DNA from 2 places in the Achromobacter veterisilvae genome. Region 2 is predicted to be linked to the other one. Evidence: predicted binding sites of a transcription regulator. Region 2 holds the regulator's gene; the other holds the start of a gene.
The links. The regulator FliA, encoded in region 2, starts transcription of late flagellar genes. The targets are predictions, from matches to a motif close to CTAAAGTTTNNNNNNNNNNNGCCGNTA.
Positions count from the first base shown of each region.

Region 1: a site for FliA is predicted at 1,964-1,990, ahead of WHX56_RS27550 (FlxA-like family protein). Genes of this name have one in related genera too.

Region 1 is NZ_CP148753.1:5,923,500-5,927,914, forward strand. It holds partial or broken gene WHX56_RS27540 (HAMP domain-containing protein) at 239-586, shown strand; gene WHX56_RS27545 (solute carrier family 23 protein) at 569-1,879, opposite strand; gene WHX56_RS27550 (FlxA-like family protein) at 2,032-2,451, shown strand; gene WHX56_RS27555 (ABC transporter substrate-binding protein) at 2,558-3,883, shown strand; gene WHX56_RS27560 (ABC transporter permease) at 3,960-4,415, shown strand, end outside.
Region 2 is NZ_CP148753.1:3,805,665-3,810,079, reverse strand. It holds gene flhC (flagellar transcriptional regulator FlhC) at 1-288, opposite strand, end outside; gene flhD (flagellar transcriptional regulator FlhD) at 322-645, opposite strand; gene WHX56_RS17700 (RNA polymerase sigma factor FliA) at 1,079-1,834, shown strand; gene WHX56_RS17695 (flagellin) at 2,190-4,058, shown strand.

The sequences.
Region 1 (4,415 bases), 2.1 Mb from region 2:
CCGCTGTAACCCACTAAAACCAGCCATTTTCGTCAACTGTCCTTGCTTTCGCGCAAGATGCGGCGGTAATCGCGCAGGCCGCGAGTTTTCCGCCCGCAGTTTGTTGCGCAAAAACTACTCGGGAATAACCTTTATTTCGGCGAGTGCCGGAAACGAGGCGAAAACGGCTGGAGAAAATCGCCTAAACCAGCATAAAAACAAATTGTTGAATTAATAACAAATTAATACATTCATTTTTCGCATCGCGGCGGGCGATCTGCCCGGCCGCGTGGAAAGCCGTTCGGACAACGAGATCGGCACCCTCTTCGCCGCGCTCAAGCGCATGCAGGAAGGGCTGACCCGCACCGTGACTTCCGTGCGCCGCGGCGTGGAGGAAATCAACGTCGGCGCGGCGGAGATCGCGGCCGGCAACGCCAACCTGCCGGTCTGCACCGAGGAGCAGGCCGCGACCCTGGAAGAAACCGCGTCCACCATGGAAGAACTGGCGGTCACCGTCAAGCAGAACGCGGAAAACGCCGCCCAGGCCAACCAGTTGGCCGCGGTCACGCTGGCGCTGGGGGCGGGTGGCTTACTTCCTGCGGCGCAGCAAGGCGTACAGGATGATGGCGCCGAAGGTGGCGGTGCCGATGCCGCCCAGCGTGAAGGTGCCCAGCCTGACGGTAAAGTCGCCCGCCCCCAGCACCAGCGTGACCGCGGCCACGATAAGGTTGCGGTTGTCGCTGAAATCCACCTGGTTGACCACCCAGATGCGGGCGCCGGCGATGGCGATCAGGCCGAACACCACGACCGACATGCCGCCCAGCACAGGCCCGGGTATCGTCTGGATCAAGGCGCCGAACTTGGGCGAGAAGCCCAGGACGATGGCGATCACGGCGGCCACCACGAACACCAGCGTGGAGTAGATGCGCGTGACGGCCATCACGCCGATGTTCTCGGCGTAGGTGGTGACGCCGGTGCCGCCCACGGCGCCGGACAGCATGGTGGCGACGCCGTCTCCCACGAAGGCGCGCCCCAGGTAGCGGTCCAGGTCCTGGCCGGTCATGGCGCTGACGGCCTTCACGTGGCCCAGGTTCTCGGCCACCAGGATGATCGCGACGGGCACGATCAGGCCCATGGCCTCGGCCTTGAACACCGGCGCGGCGAACTGCGGCAGGCCGAACCAGGCCGCCGCGGCCACCGCCGAAAAGTCGATCGGCTTGCCCAGGCCCAGGCCGTTGGCGAAGATGCCGTACACCACGCAGGCCAGGATCATGCCCACCAGGATGAGCAGGCGCTGCACCATGCCCTTAGTGAATACCGCGATGCCGCCCACGCAGAGGATCGTGACGATCGCCATCGCGCTGTCGAAGCCCGATGCCCCCATGGCGCCCTTGGCGGCGATGGGCGCCAGGTTCAGGCCGATCACGGCGACCACCGCGCCCGTGACCACCGGGGGCATGAGCGTGTCGATCCAGTTCGCGCCGCCGCCGGCCCGCGCGTTGGCGAACCAGACGGCCACGCCGATCAGCGTATAGGCCAGGCCGCAGGCGATGATGGCGCCCAGCGCCACGCCGATATTGGCGTTCGCGCCCCCGCCGGCATAGCCGGTCACCGCGATCACCCCGCCGATGAAGGCGAAGCTGGACCCCAGGTAGCTGGGGACCCGCCCCCCGACGAACAGGAAGAAGATCAGCGTGCCGATGCCCGACATCAGGATGGCGACGTTGGGATCGAAGCCCATGAGCAGCGGCGCCAGCACGGTGGACCCGAACATGGCAACGACGTGCTGGGCGCCCATGGCCACGTTCTTGGGCCAGGACAGCCTTTCGTCGGGCGCGATGATGACGCCGGGCTCGGCGTCGTCGGCCAGGCGCCAGCGCGGAAAATAGGAATTGGACATGGATTCCCCGGGGAGTAATTCGAATGGAGGATTCAGACTGCGAGCGGGCGCCAGTGTAAAGGGGGCCGCGAAGGGCCGGCAATATTTAAGTTCTCCGCCGCAATGCCGTATTGGTAGAAACCCCGAAATTCCTACAGGCAACAGGAGCAACCATGGCGATCGATTCCCTCAGCGGCACCTCCCGGCTCAGCAACCTGGCCGATCTGTGGGCCGAGAAGATCCAGGCCAACAAAGAGGCCAAAAGCTCGCAGTCCTCGCAAGCGTCGGTGACCTCCCAGGACGGCGGGCTGCGGGTCAACAATCCCGGCGGCATGAAGATCGGCGGCGCGCAGTCGGCCGAAGACACCGACAACGACGATGAATTCACCCGCCAGATCAAGGAATTGCAGAAGCAGTTGAAGCGGGTCATGGACCAGATCGCCAAGGTCAGGGCCAGCGGCATGTCCGCCGAAATGAAGGCCCAGCAGTTGCAGGCGCTCAATGCCCAGGCGGCGCAGATCCAGGGGCAGATCGCGCAGGTAATGGCGCAGCAGGCCCGGGCGCAGCAGGGCGGCGTGTCCACCACGGCGTAGCGCGCGGGGCCGCCCCCGCTGATGGGCCGCATCAAAATTTCTGATTGGACGCATCGCGGACCAGACATTACTGTCTCCGGACAAATCTAAAACCACGGAGACAACCATGCACGCAATGCGCACAGCCCTCGCAGGGGCGCTGCTGGCCGTTTGCGCCGCGCCGGCCCTGGCCGGCACGGTGACGGTGATCACGTCGTTCCCCAAGGACCTGACCCAGGCCTATAAGACCGCGTTCGAAAAGGCCAATCCCGGCATCACGCTGGAAATCCTGAACAAGAACACCGTGTCGGGCATCGCCTATGTGCGCGAAACGCCCGCCGGCCAGCGCCCCGAAGTGTTCTGGGCCAGCGCGCCCGACGCGTTCGAAGTGCTGGGCCGCGACAAGCTGCTGGCCAAGTCGTCCGACGTGGCGAACAAGGACGTGCCGGACAAGATCGGCAACTATCCCATCAACGATCCGGGCGGCATGTACCTGGGGCAGGCGCTGGCGGGCTACGGCATCATCTACAACACGCGCTACATCGCCGCGCACAAGCTTCCCGCACCGGTCGAATGGAAGGACCTGCTGGCGCCGCAATGGTTCGGCCACGTCGGCATCACGTCGCCGTCGCGCTCGGGCACCATGCACCTGACCGTCGAGACCATTCTGCAAGGCGAAGGCTGGGACGAGGGCTGGCGCACGCTGCTGCGCATGTCGGGCAACAGCAGCGCCGTCACCGAGCGTTCGTTCGGCGTGCCGGACGGCGTGAACAACGGCCAGTTCGGGGCCGGCCCCGTCATCGACTTCTTCGGCCTGTCCAGCAAGTATTCCAAGTTCCCGGTCGATTTCGTCTACCCGTCCGAAACCGCCATCGTGCCCGCCAACATCGCGCTGATCGACGGCGCGAAGAACACCGAAGAAGGCAAGAAATTCATCGCCTTCACGCTCAGCCAGGCGGGCCAGGAACTGCTGCTGGAGCCGAAGATCTCGCGCCTTCCGGTGCTGCCCTACTCCGCGCTTGCCGGCAAGATCCCGCCCGGCTATCCGGACCCGGCCGAAATCGCCAAGCGCAGCAAGGTGCAGTTCAATGCGGATCTCTCGCAGACGCGCTACTACGTGGTGCAGTCGCTGTACGACCAGACCGTCACGTTCCGGCTGAAGGAACTGCAGGCGGCCACCAAGGCCATCTACGACGCGGAAGCCAAGCTGGGCGACAAGGCCAAGAGCGGCAAGCCCGCGGAACTGCTGGACCAGGCCCGCAAGCTGGCCTGGGCGCCGATGGTCGACGGCAAGAAAGCCGCGGACCCGGCCTTCCTGGCCATCTTCGCCGGCAACAAGAAGGACGCCGCCGTGAACCAGCAGATCACGCAACTGGAAGGCGAGTGGAACGGGCGCGCCCGCGCCAACTATGAAGAAGCCGTGAAGCTGGCCAAACAGGCCGCGGCGCTCTGAGCGGCAAGCCCTGCGTACGGCGGCGGCGGACCGGATCCGCCCGCCGCCGCGACTTGCAACGATTTCGGGATTCTCGATGAATTATTCGGGCCATTCGCGCCTGCCCGCCGGCCCTGTGCTGACGGCGCTCCTGGTGTTCGGCTTTCTGCTGCTGTTCCTGGCCATTCCGGTCGGCACGGTGTTCTATACCGCCTTCGTGAACGCCGACGGCAGTTTCACGATGGGCCACTTCGGCGCCTTCTTCAACCAACCGCTGATGCAGGAGGCGTTCTTCAACAGCCTGTACGTGGCGGGCTGGTCGGCGCTGCTGGCGTCGCTCATCGCGGTGCCGCTGGCGTACTTCACGGTTCGCTTCGATTTCCGCGGCGCGCTCCTGATCCAGACGCTGGGCGTGCTGCCGCTGATCATGCCGCCCTTCGTCGGCGCGGTCGCCATGCAGTTGATCTTCGGCCGTTCCGGCAGCGTCAACCTGCTGCTGCAGGATTGGTTCGGCTTCACGCTGCCCTTCATGGAAGGCCTGAACGGCGTGATC
Region 2 (4,415 bases):
GATGGTGGCCCGTATCCCCTTGCTGCTGGTGCGCGTGTTCAGGAACGAATAGACGTTGTAGAACAGCGACGAATGGATATTCGGCAGCCAGGTCATGAACCAGTCGACCGAAAAAGGCAGCATGCCCTTGGGAGGCGAGCAACCGCGGATTTCTCGGTACAGGCGGGCCAGGCGGTCGTGGCTGAGGCTGGTTTCAGCCTCCAGCACCTGCAGCCGGGCTCCCAGCGTGATCATGGAACTGGCTAGCAGAATGTCGTCCGCTTCCTGGGATACGCTCTTGGAGGCCATTACACGGGTTTCCGAGTGGAATTCATCAGGCCGTCAGGCCAATTCTTCGACAGGTTGCTTGGCCAGCAGGATCGTTGCGTGCGCTTGTTGCAGCGCACCACCCAGGACGTCGTGGGTCAGCGCGGACAGCAAGCTGTAGTCATCGAAGCGGAAACGGCACAGCAGCGAGCTGGAGCTGGCCAGCTTGACCAACTGGGCCGGAGAAAGGCGCATCAAAATGTCGGCGACCTCGTTGCTGAACCCCAGGCGGAACATCGACGCGGCGTAATCATCGCGAAGCATGCGCTGGGCTAGTAACAGATATGACAAATTGACTTCGCGAATGTCTGCCAACAACGAATTTTCGACTTGTTGCACGCCCAACTCCCTAGTTCCGTTCCCGCCCACGGGGCTTCGATAAGCAAAATGTTCGGCAATCACCGTTGCCGTAGATCCAGACACGCCCTGCTTTAATGCGAAATGTATCATTTGTTCGCAATTTAAGTAAAATTTACCACAGGTGATGTCATTTTCTATGACTTATATGACAAATCTTTGTTGATGTTGCGCAACTTGCCTTTTTCGATACACCTTGACATAGAACTTTCTCACAAAATTTACGCCAATTAAGAAAACAAGCATTCAAAACATTGCGTACTTCGAGGAATGAAATAGGCGCCAATGTTCACAATGGCAACTTGCCGATCACTCAATTCTGTTTGCTTTAGCCTCCCCCGCGCGTTTGTCGACAATGTCGTAAATTGACAACATTCGGCGACGCGTCATGATGGATACCGCCCGACATTCCGCAATGCCCCACGCAGATGACAGCTTGGTCGAATATGCCCCGCTAGTGCGGAAGCTGGCCCTGCAATTGCTCGCCCGGCTGCCGGCCAGCGTCGAACTGGACGACCTGATACAGGCCGGCATGATCGGCCTGCTCGACGCCGTGCGGCGTTACCAGGAAACCGCCGACGCCCAATTCGAGACCTACGCCACGACCCGCATCCGTGGCGCGATGCTGGACGAACTCCGTGGCCAGGACTGGCTGCCGCGCAGCGTCCGCGCCAAGGCGCGCAAGATCGAACAGGCGATCCAGCAACTGGAGCAGCGCCTGATGCGCCCGCCCACCGAGGCCGAGATCGCGCGACAACTGGACATTCCCCTGGGCGACTACCAAACACTGCTGCACGATGCCCAAGGCGTGCAGATCGTTCACTACGAAGACTTCACCATCGAGCCCGACTCCGGCTCGGGCCAGGCCGACTGGTCGGCCACGCTCAGCCACGGCTCGGCCGACGGCAACCCGCTGGATTCCTTGTTGGCGGGCGACTTCCGCCAGGCGCTGATCCACGCCATCGACGCCCTGCCCGACCGCGAAAAACTGCTGCTGTCGCTTTGCTACGAGCAAGGCCTCAACCTGAAGGAAATCGGCGCCATCATGAACGTGACCGAAGCCCGGGTGTGCCAACTGCGCTCCCAGGCCACGGCGCGGATCCGCGCAAAACTGCGGGAGCAATCTTGGCAGGAACTGCCCCGGGAGGGGCAGATCGCGCAGGTAATTTAGTCCTATAGATGATGGCCCGCCCGTGTCAGACACCCCACGGGCCGACCTTCAGGCTGCGCAGACGCCGCCGGGTGTCTGACACCCACTCGCACCACTGCCTCTCTCTATAAGAAGAGACGTCAACGCCCCCTCCCCGAGACCGGCGTCGACCCGCGAAAGCGCCGGGCATCGGATGCCGGCAAGACCCAACAAGAATTTCGACTTTCGCGAAATCGCCCTAAAGATTGATTTGGGACTGCCGTAATCCTGGCAACGGAGGGATTCGTAGACGCAAGTAAACGAACTTTCCCGTTAACACCAGTGGGCGGCCTTGCTGCCCAGTTTGAAGAAGCTTTTCTCTCTTGGGAGCCTGAACATGGCTGCAGTTATCAACACCAACTATCTGTCGCTGGTTGCTCAAAACAACCTGAACAAGTCGCAATCGGCACTGGGCAACGCCATCGAGCGCCTGTCCTCGGGCCTGCGCATCAACAGCGCCAAGGACGACGCCGCTGGCCAAGCCATCGCCAACCGCTTCACGGCCAACGTGAACGGCCTGACCCAAGCCGCCCGCAACGCCAACGACGGCATCTCGATCGCCCAGACGACCGAAGGCGCGCTGAACGAAATCAACAACAACCTGCAGCGCATCCGCCAACTGACCACGCAAGCCGCCACCGGCACGAACTCGAAGTCGGACCTGGAGTCGATCCAGGCTGAAATCAACCAGCGCCTGGACGAAATCACGCGCGTGTCGGACCAGACCCAATTCAACGGTGTCAAGGTTCTGCAAGAGGATCAAACCCTGAAGATCCAAGTCGGCGCCAACGACAACGAAACCATCACCATCGACCTGAAGCAAATCAACGCTTCCACGCTCGGCCTGGGTGACCTGGACACGACCAAGATCCTGTCGAGCAAGTCGGTCGGCGCCGCGATCACCGCCGGCACGAAAATCGACACCTACACCACCGCCACCGTACAAGCGAACACCTTCACTCCGACTCCGGGACCTGCGCAAACCGCAGATGGCGTGTACAAGAACAGCGCCGGCACGGGTTATGTGGTCAAGGCCGGCGACGGCCAGTATTTCGAACTGGCGACCAACCCGGTCACCGGCGACCTGACGTGGGACTCCGGCTCGACCGCCGTGGCTGCCAGCAACGTGGATGTGGCCGGCGGCCCCGTCAGCAACGTCGAAATCAGCACCAGCAATGTGCCCGCTGCGATCACCATCGCCAACGGCCCCCTCGCCGGCGGTGTAACGCTTTCCGGCCTGTACAAGCGCAACGACGCGGCGTCGGAGTACATCACCACTCCGGCCACCGATACGCTGGACAACAGCTTCGTCACCAAGGGTTCGGACGGCAAGTTCTATGCCGTCAGCGTGAGCGTTGACACCGCCGCAGCCGGCTACGATGCCGCCGACGCGACCACCTGGACGCTGAAGGCAGATGTTGACGCCGCGGACATGACGGAAGTCAGCGTGGGCAACGTGGTCAATCCCGGCACGGCCCTGACCTCGGTGCCGGTGGCTGAACAAACGATCACCGCCAACACCGACCTGCAGAACGTCGCGATCAACCCCGGCACCGCACCGACCGCCGACGGGGTGTATGCGCTGAACGACGGCGGCTATGCCGTCAAGGGCAGCGACGGCAGCTATTACGCCGCCACTGTGGACACCACCACCGGTAACGTCAGCTGGGATTCTTCGACGGCTGCGCTCAACGCCGCCGACGTCGATACTTCCGCCGCCGTCACCAAGGTCAAGACCGGCACGGCTTCGGCCACGCTGACCGGCCTGGCCGCCGGCGAAACCCTGCACGAGGTTCTCTCGAGCTCGGGCCAAGGCACGGGTACGTATGTCATCAAGAGCGGCACCGCCGACAATCCCACCTACAACTACGCCACGCTCGGCACCCCGAACGCCGCTGGCGAAGTGGCCGTGACCAAGGGTGATGCCGCCACGGTGGATCCGCTGGCCATGATCGACCACGCGCTGGCTTCGGTTGACGGTTTCCGCAGCGCGTTGGGCGCAGTTCAAAACCGCTTCGAGTCGACCATTGCCAACCTGAACAATACGGTCAACAACCTGTCGGCCGCTCGTTCGCGCATTGAAGATGCGGATTACGCCACGGAAGTGTCGAACATGACGAAGGCGCAGATTCTGCAACAAGCAGGCACCTCCGTCCTGGCCCAGGCCAACCAAGTCCCGCAAACCGTCCTGTCGCTGCTGCGTTAAGCTCAAGCACAACCGGCCAAAGACAACTTCATGACCCGTCCTAGAATCGGTTCACACCGATAGACGACGGTTCTTCGCAAGCTTTGTCTGTGGGAAAGAAGCCCGATGAATTTTCATCGGGCTTCTTTATTCGTAATGACCCGTCCTGGAATTGGTTGACACCTTTTTGAACATCAAGAAGGAGAGTCAGCGGAATCAAAGATCATGTTGTATGCAGCCCGACTCTACCCAGGCTTTTTGAATGCCGATAGTCGAGCAGATAGAAAAACGCAAGATGACGTATAAGAGCCACGGCGTCGCTATAGGATTAGGGCCGCGGACAGTTCATCTGCTATCCATACAATGGAAAACGCCCGA